Linked DNA regions of Acuticoccus sp. I52.16.1. The protein of the gene in region 2 interacts with the protein of the main gene of each other region in a pairwise test. Links are inferred from orthologs where the notes say so. Each region holds a gene or a part of one and is shown on either strand. Other genes may lie near its edges.

Evidence for each region.
Region 1: the proteins of recA (region 2) and dprA interact in binary tests that used the Bacillus subtilis proteins (3 or more experiments, as listed by UniProt). The link is inferred for Acuticoccus sp. I52.16.1 from one-to-one orthologs.

What each region holds. Positions count from the first base shown.
Region 1 is NZ_CP094828.1:3,802,076-3,810,216, forward strand. The notes cover bases 3,410-6,389. They hold dprA (DNA-processing protein DprA), read left to right. Parts: upstream 3,410-4,333; coding sequence 4,334-5,446; downstream 5,447-6,389. Other genes in these bases: MRB58_RS17080 (acyl-CoA dehydrogenase family protein), read right to left, coding at 3,410-3,491; plsY (glycerol-3-phosphate 1-O-acyltransferase PlsY), read left to right, coding at 3,723-4,337; MRB58_RS17095 (hypothetical protein), read right to left, coding at 5,497-5,784; MRB58_RS17100 (alpha/beta hydrolase), read right to left, coding at 5,900-6,389. Also shown: MRB58_RS17070 (hydantoinase B/oxoprolinase family protein), read left to right, coding at 1-950; MRB58_RS17075 (ZinT family metal-binding protein), read left to right, coding at 1,106-1,750; more of MRB58_RS17080, read right to left, coding at 1,815-3,409; more of MRB58_RS17100, read right to left, coding at 6,390-6,694; MRB58_RS17105 (DUF1244 domain-containing protein), read right to left, coding at 7,176-7,469; MRB58_RS17110 (glycerophosphodiester phosphodiesterase family protein), read right to left, coding at 7,578-8,141. UniProt on the Bacillus subtilis protein: Protein that helps load RecA onto ssDNA during transformation. Binds cooperatively to circular ssDNA, is able to bridge different segments of DNA. Favors the loading of RecA onto SsbA- or SsbB-coated ssDNA and formation of RecA-DNA filaments.
Region 2 is NZ_CP094828.1:3,309,979-3,318,128, reverse strand. What follows is about bases 4,547-7,535. They hold recA (recombinase RecA), read right to left. Parts: upstream 6,603-7,535; coding sequence 5,490-6,602; downstream 4,547-5,489. Other genes in these bases: MRB58_RS14955 (ATP-binding protein), read right to left, coding at 6,826-7,535; MRB58_RS14965 (CoA transferase), read left to right, coding at 4,600-5,355; MRB58_RS14970 (CoA transferase subunit A), read left to right, coding at 4,547-4,603. In the rest of the region: alaS (alanine--tRNA ligase), read left to right, coding at 1-2,014; MRB58_RS14985 (cysteine rich repeat-containing protein), read left to right, coding at 2,213-2,488; MRB58_RS14980 (SH3 domain-containing protein), read left to right, coding at 2,485-3,186; MRB58_RS14975 (DUF4112 domain-containing protein), read right to left, coding at 3,245-3,637; more of MRB58_RS14970, read left to right, coding at 3,788-4,546; more of MRB58_RS14955, read right to left, coding at 7,536-8,150. UniProt on the Bacillus subtilis protein: Multifunctional protein involved in homologous recombination, DNA repair and competence.

The DNA.
Region 1 (8,141 bases), 490 kb from region 2 along the record:
CGATCCCCGACGGTACCTACTCGGCCAGCGCGTTCATGGACTCCGACGGCGTCGTCGACGCGCCGCTGGAGATCGCGCTCGACGCCACCATCGCAGGCTCCGACATCACGCTCGACTTCGCCCGCTCCTCCGCGCCGTGCGCCGGGCCGATGAATTCGGTGTGGGCGTCCACCTTGTCGGCGGTCTACGTCGGGCTGAAGCACATCTTCCCGGACCTGCCGATGAACGCCGGGTGCTTCAAGCCGGTCGCCGTGGCGGGCACGGAAGACACCTTCCTGGAGGCGAAGGAGCCGCGGCCGGTCGCCGGGTGCGCCTCGGAGACCTCGCAGCGCATCGTCGAGGCGGTGTGCCTGACGCTCGCCACCGCGCTGCCGGACAAGACCTTCGCCGCGGGCGCGGGGTCGAGCGGCAACCTCTCCCTCGGCGGGTTCGACCCGGCGACAGGTCAGAGCTACATCATGTACACCTTCTCGGGCGGCGGTTACGGCGGCTGGTGGGGCGGCGACGGGCTCACCAACGGCTGCTCGACCATCGGCATCTCCAAGAACCAGCCGGTGGAGATCCTGGAGCAGCGCTACCCGCTCCTCTTCGAGCGTTACAACCTGCGCGAAGGCTCGGCCGGCGCGGGCGAGTACCGTGGAGGCTACGGCATCGACTACCGCTTCCGCCTGCTGCGCGGGGAGGGCAAGGCCTCGTTCCTGATGGAGCACGGCCGGGTCGGCCCGCCGGGGATTCTGGGTGGCGAGGCGGGCCTCACCAACGAGATCCGCATCGGCCAGGCCGGCCGCGTGACGACCCCCGAGCACCTCTCCAAGGGCGAGGGCTACGTGCTTCACGCCGGCGATTGGATCGAGGTGCTGACCCCCGGCGGCGGCGGCTACGGCGACAAGGCGCGCCGCGCGCCAGAAGCCCGCGCCGCCGACACCGACTACGCACCCGGCAGCGACTGACCCGCTCTGATCCGCCCTGACCTGCCCGGGATAACCGCCGGACGCGCCCGCGCCCAGGGAGGACATATTGGCCTGAGCGTATCCGTTATGTTATAACATAATAGATGGAGCGACGATCGATCCTCCAGGCCCACAGTCAGACAAGGCGCAACTCGATGAAGATGACGTTTCCCGGGCGGACGCTCGCGATGACGATCGCGGCGGCGATGCTTCTCGCCCTGCCGGCCTCCGGCGAGGAGAAGGCCGGCCACGCCCACGCTCAGGACGAGCGGATCTACAAGGGCTATTTCGACGATGACCAGATCCAGCCCCGCTCGCTCGGCGACTGGGCGGGAGACTGGCAATCGGTCTACCCCCTCCTGATGAACGGCGACCTCGACGTCGTCATGGAGCACAAGGCCGAAACCGGCGACCAGACCGCCGAGGCCTACCGTGCCACCTACGAGGTCGGCTACGAGACCGACGTCGAGCGCATCACCATCGAGGGCGACACGGTGACCTTCTACAGGGGCGGCGTGCCGGTGAGCGGCCGCTACGCGGACGACGGCTTCGCGGTGCTGACCTACAAGAAGGGCAATCGGGGCGTACGTTATATCTTCTCGAAGAGTGAGGGTGACGACGCCGCGCCCGCCTTCATCCAGTTCAGTGATCACCGCATCGCGCCCGCGCACGCCGACCACTACCACCTCTATTGGGGTGACGACCGCGCCGCCCTGCTGGAGGAGGTGACCAATTGGCCGACCTATTACCCCTTCGACCTCGGCCCCGAAGAGATCGCCGACGCGATGATGGCCCACTGAGCAAGCCCCGCCGCGCCGCCCGCAGTCGGAGGGGCGCGGCGGACGGGCATCAGTCTTCCGGGTATCAGTCTTCCGGGACGATGAAGTCGAGGATGGCGGCGGCGTCGAAGCGGCCGTCGAGAGTGCCGAAGCCGGCGCGGAAGCGCTCGCGCAGCCGCGTGGCGATGTAGGCGTCGGCGATCACGCGCGGCAGGTTGCGGCGCATCGCCGAGGCGGCGGCGACCATGGCGAGCTGCTCGGCGAAGGCGCGGGCGAGGGAGGCGTCGCCGGCGGCACGCTCGCCCAGCTCCAACGTGTCTTCGATCAGGTCGGCGTTGGCGTTGCCGAGATCGGCGCCGAGCTCGCCCAGCGCGTCCTGCAGCACTGCTTTGTCCCGGTCGACCTGCATGACGAGGTCCATCGCCGCCTCGTTGGCGGTGCCGTCCCATTGGGCGAGGGCGGTCAGGTCGGCATGGAGGCGGGCGGCGGGATGCAGCGCGTCGAACGCCGCCCCGCCGATCGCCTCGGTGCAGGCCAGCGCCACCTGCGGCGCGACGGTCATGGTGTAGAAGCGTGCCGCGGGGGTGACGAGGCGGGCGAGGGCGTGGTCGCCGTCCCGCTCGAACGCCTGATCGAAGCCGGCGGCGACGCGCATCGCGAGGGCCGTGTGCGCCGCGCTCTCGAGCGCGAGGTCGGCGAGGAGGCGGGCATGCAGCGGGTGGCTGACGAGGAGCTTGCCGAACGATTCGCGGTAGCGCGCGTGGTGGACCGCACGGCCGACCGCGGCGCGCATGGCGCCGGCGGCGACGATCGTGCTGTCGAGCTGGAGGAGGGTGCGCACGTCACGCAGGACGTGGAGGCCGCGGCCCGGCTCGCCGAGAATGCGCCCGGTGGCCCCCTGGAACGACAGGCTCGCCACCGCCTGCGAGGCGAGCCCGCCGACGTCGCGCAGTGCCTCGATGGTGATGGTGTCGGCGTTCTCGGGCCCGTAGCGGGGCACCATGGCGGCGGTCGGCCCCTCGATCGTGCGGGCGAGCACGAGGGCGACGTCGGCCGCCGGGGCACAGACGAACCACTTGTCGCCCGCCAGGCGCAGGCGGTCGCCGGCCACGACCTCGCCGCGCATGGCGACGGCGCTGCGGTCGGCGCAGCTATCCCGCTCGGTGAGGGCGAGGGTGATCGTCGCGCCGCCTTTCTCGGACAGGGCGGCGGGCTTGCGGTCGTACCGGCGGGTGGCGACGAGGGGGAAGAGCTCGGACTCCAGGTCGCTGGCGTAGGCGAGGGCGGCGACGGAGGCGTGGGTGGCGCAGACCTGCGTGAGGTGGCCGCGGTCGCACTGGGCGGTGAGATAGAGCACCGCCGCGCGCATGCGGTGCTGGCGCCGGTCGTCCCCGTCCTCCCACGCGGAGGAGGCGAGGCCGGCGGTCACGCTGCGGTTCATCAGCGCGTGATAGGCGGGGTGGATCTCCAGCTGGTCGACCCGGTAGCCGTCGAAGTCGGTCCGGCGGAGTTGCGGCGGGCAGGCCGCGGCGATGCGCGCGACCTCCTGCGCCTCTGCCGAGCCCCAGTAGGCGCCGATCGCCTTGAGATGGTCTTCGCCGGCCTCGTCGAGAGCCGAATCGAGTGTTGCGGCGAGCACGGGATCGGACGCGAACGTATTGAGGCCAGCATATTCTGGCGGACGGGCCGGGGAGGACACGGGTTCCGTCGCGCGGCGAATGCCGACGCGCCGGTTCAGCGTGTCGTCCATCGTCTTGTGCAACAAGCCATCCTCACCACCGACCCAGTGTCACGGCCGTCGGTAAGATGTAACCGGGCCTTGGCCCGGCATCAACGCCCGACTTGCGTCGCGACGAGCTTTCGGCCACCAATCGCCGCGTGATGGGCTCCAGCCCGGCGGTCGCCCGCGCGATCGGCGAGTCCGGAGCCGGACCGCGAGACGGACCGCCGGGCGCCCGGCCCGCCGGCTGCGCGACGAACGCTCGGGGAGACGATGCCGGATCCGATCAGCTGGGCCGCCGTGTGGCCCTACTTCGCCGCCGCGTTCGTGGCGAGCTACCTCTCCGGCTCGATCCCGTTCGGCCTGCTGCTCACCCGCCTCGCCGGCCTCGGCGACGTGCGCAAGATCGGCTCCGGCAATATCGGCGCCACCAACGTCCTGCGCACCGGACGCAAGGACCTCGCCGCCGGGACGCTGTTGCTCGACGCGCTGAAGGGGGCGGTGCCCGTCCTCGTCGCCTGGCGCGTCGGCGGGGCGGACTTCGTCGTCACGGCCGCGCTCGGCGCCTTCCTGGGGCACCTCTTTCCGGTGTGGCTGGGTTTCCGCGGTGGCAAGGGCGTGGCGACCTACATCGGCGTCCTGCTGGCGGCCTCCTGGCCGGCGGGGCTGGCGTTCGCCGGGATCTGGCTCACCACCGCCTTCGTGACGCGGTTCTCCTCGCTGGCGGCGCTGCTGGCGGCCCTCGCGACGCCGATCGTCCTGGCGATCCGCGGCGAGTTGCAATACGCGGAGATCTTCGGCGTCTTGACGGCGCTGCTCTGGTTCAAGCACGCCGCCAACATTGCGCGGCTGCTGAAGGGCACCGAGAGCCGGATCGGCAAGAAATGACCGGGCCGGCGACCGAGACGGACCGGCTCGACTGGCTCCGCCTCATTCGCTCGCAGAACGTCGGTCCGGAGACCTTCTTCACTCTGCTGCGCCGTTTCGGCTCTGCGCGCGCCGCGCTGGAGGCGCTGCCGGACCTGGCGGCGGCGGGCGGGCGGCAGCGGCCCATCGTGGTGGCGGACCCCGGCCGGATCGAACGTGAGCTGACCGCCGCCGCCCGCCTCGACGTTCACTACGTCTTCTTCGGTACGGCCGCCTATCCGCCGCTCCTCTACGAAATCAGCGGTCCGCCCCCGGTGTTGACGGTCCGCGGCGACATCTCGTTGGCGCAGCGGCCCAGCATCGCGGTGGTCGGCGCGCGTCAGGCCTCGGCCTCCGGACGCACCATCGCGCGCACGTGGGCCGAGACGTTCGGCCGCGAGGGATGGACCGTGGTGTCGGGCCTGGCGCTGGGAATCGACGCGGAGGCGCATCGCGGCGCGCTCGCCACCGGCACAGTCGCGGTGATTGCCGGCGGGGTGGACCGGCCGAGCCCCGAGGCCAACCTCGACCTCGCCGCCGCGATCGCCGACCAAGGCGCGCTGGTCTCGGAGATGCCGTTGGGCGTGGAGCCGTTTGCGCGACTTCTGGTGCGCCGCAATCGGTTGATCGCGGGCCTGTCGCACGGGGTGGTGGTGGTGGAGGCGGCGGCGCAGTCCGGCGCGCTCTACACGGCCGACTTCGCCGCCAGTGCGGCGCGGGACGTGTTCGCGGTGCCCGGCTCCCCGCTCGATCCGCGCGCGGCCGGATGCCTGAAGCTCCTGAAGGAAGGTGCGACACTGGCGATCGACCCGCGCGACATCGTCGACCAGCTCCGGCCCGCCCAGCAGCCCATGCTGCCCGGCTTCGGCGAGGAGGACGACGGGAGGTTGCCGCAAGAGACGCCGAGCGACGTGATCGACGAGCTGCGCCGTGCGCTTTCGCCCGCCCCGGTCTCGGTGGACACGCTGGTTCGCGTCACAGGGCTGGCGACGGGGACGGTCATCGCCTCGTTGGTCGAACTGGAACTCGCAGGTCACGCCGAGCGCGAACCCAACGGCATGGTGCGCGCCGCGACCCCCGCCGCCGGCTGACGGCCGCGGCGGGGCGCAAGGGAGGGTCCCACAACCCTCCCGGCCGATCCCTACCAGATCGGCTTGCGCACGCAGACCGTCTTGATCTTGACGATGAAGGCGTTGTGGAAGTCGCTCCAGACGCGAACCTTCTTGTCGAAGCAGTGGCGGCGGAAGTGCGCCCGGTGGTTGAACGTCGTCACCCGGCGGTGGGAGTGGAAGCTGTGGCCGCCGACCTGGGTCGTGCCCGCTTCGGCCGCGATGGCCGGCGCGCTGAGCGGGGCGGCGTTCGCGCCGACGGTCCCGGTGACGGCGGTGAACCCGATCACGGCGGCGAGGATGGCGGTTTTCATGGTCATGTCTGGTCTCCGTGTTGGTGAGGCCGGTGTCATCCGGCGACAGGACGGAGATGGGGGCGGCCCGGAGGCGGTCTTGTGCTCATCGGCACAAGCGCCGGGCGGCCGCGCGCCTCGCTCAGGCGAGGAGGTTCTGGATGAGGTGAGAGAGGACGCTGTTGTCGTCGGCGAGTTCGGCCACGAGGCTGGAGTGGTGGTGGTTCTCGGTGAACTCGATGGTCGCGGTGCCGCCGGCGGCGTCCACCGCATCGTACATCCGCGCCGCCTGGCGGCGAAACTCGAACGTCTCGTCCGCCCCCGTGCGCAGGTGCACCGGGCAGCGAATGTCGCCGGCGTGGCGTTGCGGCGAGTAGTCGAGCACCTCGCGTTCGGTCAGGTGCAGCTCGTCCTGCATAGGGGCGTAGCGCAGCGGGTCGAGGTCGTAGATGCCACTGATGGCGACGATCGCGAGCGGCGGGTCGGACAGCCGCGCCGACGCCTCCAGCGCCAGGTGCGCGCCCGCAGAGTGCCCCGTCAGCAGCACCGTGTCCGCCTCGGTCATGACGATTTGGCAGGCGTTGACGACGTCCTCCACCAGGTCCGGCATCCGCGCGCTGGGCATCAGGCGATAGTCGATGTTGTAGAAGGTGGCGTCGCTGGCGGCGGCGGTCTCGGCCGCGAACGCGAAATCGTCGGCGCACCCGCTCTTCCAGCCGCCGCCGTGGATGAAGACGAGCGCGTGGGTGGGTCGCCCGAGCCGGGAGCGCCACACCACCTGGGCGTCGTGCGGTCCGGTGGGGATGCGTTGAGGCGCGCCGAAGGCGTCCGCGCGAGCCGAGAGCGCTTCGTGCCGGTCTTGCCACGCGGCAAAATCAGGGATGGCCGCCGTGGTGTCGAACTGCGAATTCCAAAATCGTTCTGTGTCGCGCCCCATCTAATCGGGCTCCTCATGTTGGCCGACACCGTGGTCCTAAAATTTCTCCCACGTTATTAACGAACATCTTTGCCTATATTTCATTTGTGGCATCATTTCCGCAGACGATGGCCCAATTGTCGAGGATCGGGTCTGTTCACGAATGCGTGACGGGCCATGAATTCGTTGTCGCGCAAAGTAAGTCGCGGCCTCGAAACCGCGCTTGGCCGTTGGGATTGCGAGGCATTCCATCGCGAGACGCACGATCGGCCATGCGCGAGTTCGCGCCGGCGCCGGCCCCTCTGGCCTGTCGATCGAGCGGCAATAATGGCGAAGAGAAGGCGGGACGGTGCCGCTGAGACGCGCCGGGCCGGCAGAATATGGCAGCGGCGACAGGGGGGCCGGCCACCGCCGCACGGTCTTGCGGGCGCGGCGCGGATGTGCGCCGGCATGGCGCGGAGCCATGGGCGGGCCGCCGCGATCCGGGGCCCGCCGCATGGCATCAATGCTGGTGGGTGGCCTCGAAGGCGGTCTTTTGCGTGTCGGTCGCCTCGCTCTGATACTTCGCCTTCCACTCGGCGTAAGGCATCCCGTAGACGATCTCGCGCGCCGCTTCCTTGTCGAGCGCGATGCCGCGCGCGTCGGCCTCCTCGCCGTACCAGCGGGACAGGCAGTTGCGGCAGAAGCCGGCGAGGTTCATCAGGTCGATGTTCTGCACGTCGGTGCGTTCGCGCAGGTGGTCGACGAGGCGGCGGAAGGCGGCCGCCTCCAGCTCCGTGCGTTCGGCGTCGGTCATGGTGCACACTCCGGTTTCCTGCCCCTTAGGTGGCGCAAAACGGGCGCATGAAAAAGGGGCGCCGAAGCGCCCCTCCCAGATTGCCGCAGGTGCGAGCCCCGGCGCGGCTCAGAGGTCGAAGCAGTTGGCGTAGTAGGTGACGGTCGCCGGCCAGTCGGAGAACACGCCGACGACGCCGACGTCCTGCGCCAGCACGTCGAGCACGGCGTAGTAGTCGCTGTCGCTGTCGATCGCGTCGGTGACGGAGTTGTAGTACCAGCCGCCGCCGTTGGCGAGCGGGCCGGAGCGCTCCAGCGACCAGGTGATGAGGGTCAGGCCCGCATCCTTGGCCGCCTCGGCGTAGGCCGAGGCGACGATCTCGCCGTCGTCGTCCAGCGAGACCAGCATGTTGATCGACGGGGCGAGGTAGTTCACGCCCAATTCGGCGATCTCGGCCGGGGTGTGGGTCCAGGTGGACTCGTCGTCGGCCGACCAGTCGTCCGCCGGCTCCACGAGGTAGACCGCCTGCTGCCCGTAGTCGCCCGCGTTGGCGACCCAGTACTTGATGACGTCGAGGTTGAAGGACTGCGGGAAGACGTCCGCCGCCGGGATGCCGGCGTCTTCGTACTCGGCGATCAGCTTCTGCGCGTAGTCGTCCATGGAGAAGCCGTCGAACGGCATTTCGACGGCCGG
Region 2 (8,150 bases):
CCCCGGTGAACGGGTCGACCTGCCGCGCCCGTCGATCGACACCGGCATGGGCCTGGAGCGCATCGCGACGATCCTCCAGGGCGTGCACGACAACTACGAGATCGACCTCTTCCGCGGCCTGATCGGAGCGGCGGAGGACGCGATCGGCGTCAAGTCGCGCAATGCGGACGGAACGCTCAACCCGTCGTTCAAGGTGATCGCCGACCACCTGCGCGCGCTCGGCTTCCTGATGGCGGACGGGGTTCTCCCCTCCAACGAAGGCCGCGGCTACGTGCTGCGCCGCATCATGCGCCGCGCCATGCGCCACGCCAACATGCTGGGCGCCACCAAGCCGGTGCTGCACAAGCTGGTCCCCGCGCTCACCCGCGAGATGGGCCAGGCCTACCCCGAGCTGCAGCGGGCCGAGGCCCTCATCATCGAGACGACGGAGCAGGAGGAGATCCGCTTCGGCCGCACCCTGACGCGCGGCCTCTCGCTGCTGGAGGAGGCCACCGGGGGGCTCTCGCAGGGTGCCTCGCTCCCCGGCGAGACCGCCTTCACCCTCTACGACACCTACGGCTTCCCCTACGATCTGACCGAGGACGCCCTGCGCCCGCGCGGCATCAAGGTCGACCGCGCCGGGTTCGACAGCGCGATGGAGGAGCAGAAGAAGAAGGCGCGCGCCAACTGGTCCGGCTCGGGTGACGCGGCGGACGAGCGCGTCTGGTTCGCGGTGCGCGACCGCGTCGGCGCGACCGAGTTCCTCGGCTACGACACCACCCGCGCCGATGCCACCGTCGCCGCGATCGTGGTGGACGGGGCCGAGGTGCAGTCGGTCGACGCCGGCCAGGAGGCGCGGGTCGTCTTCAACCAGACGCCGTTCTACGCCGAGTCCGGCGGCCAGGTCGGCGACCAGGGGACCGCCTTCGCCGGCGCCACCCGGTTCGCGATCGGCGACACCGCCAAGCTCGCCGACGGGCTGTTCGTCCACCGCGGCACGGTCGAGGCCGGCACCCTCGGTGTGGGCGACGCGATGACCCTCCAGGTGGAGGACGAGCGGCGCGACATGATCCGCGCCAACCACTCGGCCACGCACATCCTGCACGAGTGCCTGCGTCAGGTGCTGGGCGACCATGTCGCGCAGAAAGGCTCGCTGGTCGCGCCGGAGCGCCTGCGCTTCGACTTCGCCCAGCCCCGGCCGATCACCGACGAGGAGATCGCCACCGTCGAGCGCGCCGCCAACAGCCGCGTCCGCGAGAACGACGTGGTGGACACCCGCATCATGGGTGTGGACGACGCGATCGAGTCCGGCGCGCGCGCCCTCTTCGGCGAGAAGTACGGCGAGGAGGTCCGCGTCGTCTCCATGGGGCGCGAGGGGAACCGGCGCTTCTCGGTGGAGCTGTGCGGCGGCACCCATGTCGCCCGCACCGGCGATATCGGCCTCATCACCATCGTCGAAGAGGCGGCGGTGTCGGCCGGCGTTCGCCGCATCGAGGCGCTGACGGGTGAAACCGCGCGGCGCCACCTCTCCGGCGCACGCGAAAAGCTGCGCGCCGTCGCCGGCGCCATGCGCGTCGCGCCGGACGAGGCGCCCGCCCGCGTCGAGGTGCTGGTCGAGGAGCGCCGCCGGCTCGAGCGCGAGCTGGAAGAGGCGAAGAAGAAGCTGGCGCTGGCCGGTCCGGCCCAGGCGGACGCCGCGCGCGAGATCGCCGGCGTCACATTCGTCGGCCGCGTGGTCGACGGGTTGCCCGGCAAGGCGCTGAAGGGTCTGGCCGACGAGGCGCGCACCGCCGCCGGTTCCGCCGTCGTCGCCATCGTCGGCCGCGAGGAGGGCCGCGCGTCCGTGGTGGTCACGGTCTCGCCGGATCTCGCCGAGCGGTTCGACGCCGTCGCCCTGGTGCGGGCCGGCTCGGCCGCGCTCGGCGGCAAAGGCGGCGGCGGCCGGCGCGACATGGCCCAGGCCGGCGGCCCCGACGCCGACAAGGCCGACGAGGCGATCGCCGCCATCGCCACCGCGATGGAAGGCGCCGCCTGACACCGACGGCCGCGCCGCATCCCGGCGCGGTCTCCCCTCGTCCCGCTCCAAACCGGTCGCTGTTACAAAGCGATATAGCTAGGCGACATTTTGGAACGCACTGATGCCGTCCGGTCGAAGTCCGGTGACATCGGCCGCGCAGTCTCCCCGCTTCGTCGCCGCCCGGACGGTCCCCCCTTCGCTGCATCGGAGACACGCATGACCTTATCGACCCGTTCGCCCTCCATCGCCGGAGCCGCCGCGATCGGCCTCCTCGCGCTCGCCGCCGCCGCGCCCGCATGGGCCCAGCAGCAGCCCCCGCAGCTAACGCGCGCCGAGGCCCGCACCGTCGCCGCCGCCTGCCAGGCCGACGTGAAACGCATCTGCCCCGACGTGCCGCGCGGCAAGGGCCGCATCGCGGCCTGCCTGCAAGAGAATGCCGCGGCGGTGACGCCGGGCTGCCGCTCCGCCATCGCCAAGGTCATGAACAAGTGAGCTGTTCCGAGAGCGTCGACCACACGCGCCGCCACTGCATCGCCGACTTGCGCGCCGGCGTGCTCGTCCTCCTCGCGCTGGCCGTGGCGAGCATGGCGCCGAGCACCGCCCGGGCGGCGACACCGTCGGTCGCGACCAGCAACGTCAACCTGCGCGCAGGACCGGCGACATCGTACCCCGTCGTCACCGTGGTTCCGGCGGGAGCGCAAATCGTCACCTACGGGTGCATCAGCTCCTATGCGTGGTGCGACATCGGCTACGGCACGGCGCGCGGGTGGGTATCCGCGTCCTACATCACCGCCACCGGGCCGAGCGGGGGCGTGGTCGTCTCCGCGGCCACGGCGGCGGCGGTGGGCATCACCGTCGTCGGCTTCTCCAAGGCCTATTGGAACAGCTACTATACCGCCTATCCCTGGTACGGCCGCTGGACCGCCTACGCCCCGCACGCCTCCGGCGGCGCGGTGGCCGGCTGCGTCGGCGCCGCATGCGGTGGGGCGCGGCGCGTCACCGGCGCCAACGGCGGGACGGTCACGTCCGCGGGCGGTTGCGGCCCCAACGGGTGCGGCGGCGCGCGGCGGGTGGTCGGCCCCAACGGCGGAACCGCCGGTGCGGCGGGCGGGTGCGCGCGTGGCCACGGCTGCGGCGTGGTGCGCCGCGGACCCAACGGCGGCACGACGGCGCGCGGCTTCCACCGGTGAGGCGGCACGCGCTCCGCTGAGCGGCGTCCGCGCGGCTTTTCTGCCGCGCGGGTGGTTCCTAGTTGCGACGCATCGCACCCGGCCGTGCCAGATCGCGCTTCAGCAGGCGCATGTTGGCGTTGTTGGCCTTCCACATCACGTCGGCCACGGTGCCGACGATGGGGATCGAGCCGATCAGCGAATCACCCGCGACGTTCGCGGCCATTCGCGCCAAGGTCCGCTTGCGCGCCCCCATCCGGTACCCCTGGCCGATGAGGTAGGCCGATATCGCCAGCCCGGCGAGGTCGCCCACGCCCGGCACGATACCGAGGACCGAGTCGAGCCCGAAGCGCACGCCCATGAACCTGAACTTCGAGTCCAAGAGGTGCGCCAGCTTGTCGAGTTCAGCCGTCGAGGGAGCCGCCGAGTAGGACCGGTCACGGCCACGGCTCATCGTAATGGTCGGTGCCATATTGCAATCTCCTTCGTTTGATCAATTCCTGGATGTGGCTGCAAGTTCCCTCCCCCCGTGGGGGCGGCGGCGGACCGCGTCCCCTTGCCGCCCGTGCGCAAACGCGAGACAACCGGCACAAATCCAAGATCCATCCGGAGGGCACGCATCATGACCGTCGAGACACCGCTCGACCGATTGGCCGAGGCGATCCCGGACGGGGCCAAGCTCGCCATCCCTGCCGACTATGCCGGCGTGTCGATGGCGATGGTGGGTCCGCTGCTGCGCCGTGGCGCGCGCGACCTGCACCTCGTCTGCGTCCCCACCAGCGGCATCCAGGCCGATCTGCTGATCGGGGCCGGCGCGGTGGCGACGGTGGAGACGAGCGCGGTGACGCTGGGCGAGGCGGGCGGCGCCCCGGCGTTCGGCCGCGCGGTCCGCTCCGGCGCCGTGCGCGTGCTGGACGCGACGTGCCCTGCGATCCACGCCGGCCTGATCGCGGCGCAGAAGGGCGCCCCGTTCCTGCCGATGCGCGGCTTGATCGGGTCCGACATCCTCGCCAACCGACCCGACTGGCGGGTCATCGACAACCCCTTCGCCGACGCCGGCGACCCGGTGGTGCTGATTCCGGCCATCGTGCCCGACGTCGCGCTCTTCCACGCGCCGGCGGCGGACCGCTTCGGCAACGTCGCCATCGGCCGGCGGCGCGAGTTGGCGACGATGGCCTACGCCGCGCGCCGCACCATCGTCACGGTGGAGCGTATCCTCGACACCGACCTGATGGCCGACGAGGCGAGCGCCGCCGGCACCCTCCCCGCTTTGTATGTCGACGGGATCGGCCTCGCCCCGGGCGGCGCCGCACCGCTGGCGCTGTGGGGCGAGTACGAGACCGACGTCGCCGCCGTGAAGGCCTACGCCGCCGCCGCCCGCTCGCCGGAGGCGCTGGCGGCCTATATCGACGCGCTGATGGGCCGGGTGCCGGCATGAGCGCCACCGATCGCACCGTGCTGATCGCCACCATCGCCGAGCTGCTGGCGGGGGTGCGGCATGTGGCGGTGGGCGCCTCCTCGCCGATCCCGGCGGCGGGGGCGATGCTGCGCCGGGCGCTGGACGAGGCGGCCGGGAAGCCGACGGTGCGCCTCTCGATCCTCGGCTCGGTCCGGCACAACTTCTTCACCAACGGCGGGGTCGAGCTGTTCGACTGCGCCGGACAGGGGCGGATCGATGCCTTCTTCCTCGGCGGCGGACAGATCGACGGAGAGGCCAACATCAACCTGGTCGGCGCCGGCACATATCCCGAGGTGGACGTGCGCTGGCCGGGCTCGTTCGGATCGGCCTACCTCTACTACGTGATCCCGCGGGTGATCCTCTTCCGCGAGGAGCACTCCCCGCGCGTCTTCGTGCCGAAGGTGGACTTCGTCTCCGCGCCGGGTGTGAGCGAGCCGGGCACCTTCCGCACCGGCGGCCCGTACGCGCTCCTGACCGGAAAGGGCCTGTTCGACTTCGACAAGGCCCGCCGGCGCTTCGCCCTGCGGTCCCTCCACCCCGGCCACACACTGGACGAGGTCGTGGCCGCGACGGGCTTCCGCTTCGACCACGCGCCGGCCCCCGTCACGACGCCGGCCTCATCGCCCGAGGTGACGCACCTCCTTCGGACACGCGTCCTCGACGAGCTGTCGGAGACCTACCCCGACTTCGCCGCGAGCCTGCGCCGGGACATGGCGGCCGCCGCGGCCTGAGGCCGCCGGCTCACCCCCGAGGCGCCCTGCCTGACGGACGGGCGCGCCGCGTCGCTCCTGCGACGAAAAAAGGCGCGCCATGGTTGCCAAGGCGCGCCCTCCGTCGTCAGTTCCGGGCGCGTGGCCCGCGCCGCCTATTCGCCGGCGTCGTAGCCGTCTTCGTCGGGTCTGTCGGCATCGGCGTCGCCGTCGGCGTCGTCTTCCGGGACGCCGGCGATCTTGTCGGCGATGATGCCGGCGGACTGCCGGACCGCGGCCTCGATGGCGTTGGCGATCTCGGGATTGTCGCGCAGGAACTGCTTGGAGTTCTCACGCCCCTGACCGAGACGCTGCGAGTCGTAGGAGAACCAGGCACCCGACTTCTCGACGATGCCGGCCTTCACGCCGAGGTCGAGCAGCTCACCCAGCTTGGAGACGCCCTCGCCGTACATGATATCGAACTCGACCTCGCGGAACGGCGGGGCGAGCTTGTTCTTCACCACCTTCACGCGGGTCTGGTTGCCGACGACCTCGTCCCGGTCCTTGATGGCGCCGATGCGGCGGATGTCGAGCCGGACGGAGGCGTAGAACTTCAGCGCGTTGCCGCCGGTGGTCGTTTCCGGCGAGCCGAACATCACGCCGATCTTCATGCGGATCTGGTTGATGAAGATGACCATGGTGTGCGAGCGCGAGATCGAGCCCGTCAGCTTGCGCAGCGCCTGGCTCATCAGCCGCGCCTGCAGGCCGGGGAGCTGGTCGCCCATCTCGCCTTCCAACTCGGCGCGCGGGGTGAGCGCGGCCACCGAATCGATCACCAGGACGTCCACCGCGCCGGAGCGGACGAGCGTGTCGGCGATCTCGAGCGCCTGCTCGCCGGCGTCCGGCTGGGAGATCAACAGATCGTCGACCTGGACGCCGAGCTTGCGGGCGTAGATCGGGTCGAGCGCGTGCTCGGCGTCGATGAACGCGGCGATGCCGCCCTTCTTCTGTGCCTCGGCGACGGTGTGAAGGGCGAGCGTCGTCTTGCCCGACGACTCCGGTCCGTAGATCTCGACGATGCGGCCCTTGGGCAGGCCGCCGATGCCGAGGGCGATGTCGAGCCCGAGCGAGCCGGTCGACACGGTCTCGACCTCGATCGTCTGCCCGGCGCCGAGCTTCATGATCGAGCCCTTGCCGAACGAGCGCTCGATCTGGCTGATCGCCGCCGTCAGCGCTTTCGTCTTGTCCACGGACGACCCCTCAACCAGGCGTAGATCCGACTGCGCCATCGCTGATCCTTTGCGCTTCATAGTTTAGGCCCACCTTGATTGGATTTCAGTGTTACACAAACCGGCGGCGTTCGCAATCTGTTCGGCACGTTAAGATTGCGTTAACCCATCGGGCGATCTGCTCTGGCAATCGCAACCTATCGCGTCGGGCGGGCGCCGAAGAGCCCTCGCCCAAAGATTCACACAGGAAGAAATCAAGACCCGCGGCGATCGCGCCGGGGCCTCAGCTGCGCCCCAGTTCGCGCTTCACGGCCTCCGCCAAAGCCTTGAGCGTGAAGGGTTTGGCGAGGAACTGGGCGTCGGGCAATTCGTCCAGCGAGGCGCCATCGGCGTAACCGGACATGAAGAGAACCTTGAGGTCGGGTCGCTCGGCGCGCACTTTCTTGACGAGGCTCGGCCCGTCCAGCTCCGGCATGATGACGTCGGTGACCACGAGGTCGATCGCGTCGCCTTCCTCGGCGAAGATCTCCGCCGCCTCGACACCCGATTCGGCCGACAGCACGCGGTAGCCCTTCGCGGTGAGGGCGCGGGCGGCGAAGGTGCGGATCGCCTCTTCGTCTTCCACCAGCAGCAGCGTGGCCGAGCCGGTGAGGTCGCCGCTGGGGGCGGGCGCGCGCTCGCTCTCCGCGCTGGCGGGCGAACGCTCGGCGACCTCCGTGCGCGGCAGGTAGATGCGGAAGATCGTCCCCGTCCCGACCTCGCTCTTGACCGACAGGGCGCCCCCCGTCTGCTTGACGATGCCGTAGACGGTGGACAGGCCGAGCCCGGTGCCCTCCCCGGTCGCCTTGGTGGTGAAGAAGGGCTCGAAGATCTTGTCCAGCATCTCCTGCGGCATGCCGGTGCCGACGTCCTCGATCTCGACCAGCACGGTGTCGCCGGGGACCTCGTCCGCGCCGTCGCTCTCCGCTTCCCCGGCGGGCACGTTGCGGGTGCGGATGGTGAGCGTGCCGCCTCCCTTCATCGCATCGCGCGCATTGACCGAGAGGTTGATGACCACCTGCTCGATCTGGGAGAGGTCGGCCAGAACCGGCCACAGGTCGCGCCCGTAGGCCAGCTCCAGTTTCACCGTCTCGCCCAGTAGGCGGTCGAGCATGATGGAGAGGTCGGCCACGACGTCGTTGAGGTTGAGGACGGTGGGCCGCAGCGTCTGCCGGCGCGAGAAGGCGAGGAGCTGCTTGACGAGTCCCGCCGCCCGCTGCGCCGACTGCTTGATGTTCATGATGTCGCGGAAGGCGGGGTCCGACGGGCGGTGGCTCTGCAACAGCAGGTCCGAGAAACCGATGATCGCCTGCAGCACGTTGTTGAAATCGTGCGCGATGCCCCCGGCGAGCTGGCCGATCGCCTGCATCTTCTGGCTCTGCGCGATCTGCGCTTCCAGCTCGGACTGGTCGGTGACGTCGGACAGGACGATCATCACCCGATCCTCGCGCCCCGGAAAGGGGTTGGCGGAGAGGCGCACGCGGCGGCCGGGCGTGTGGCGCAACGTCGCGTCGGTGCGGCTGGTGCCGTGCTGGTGGGCCTGGCGCACCAGGCGGCCGACCACGCCGT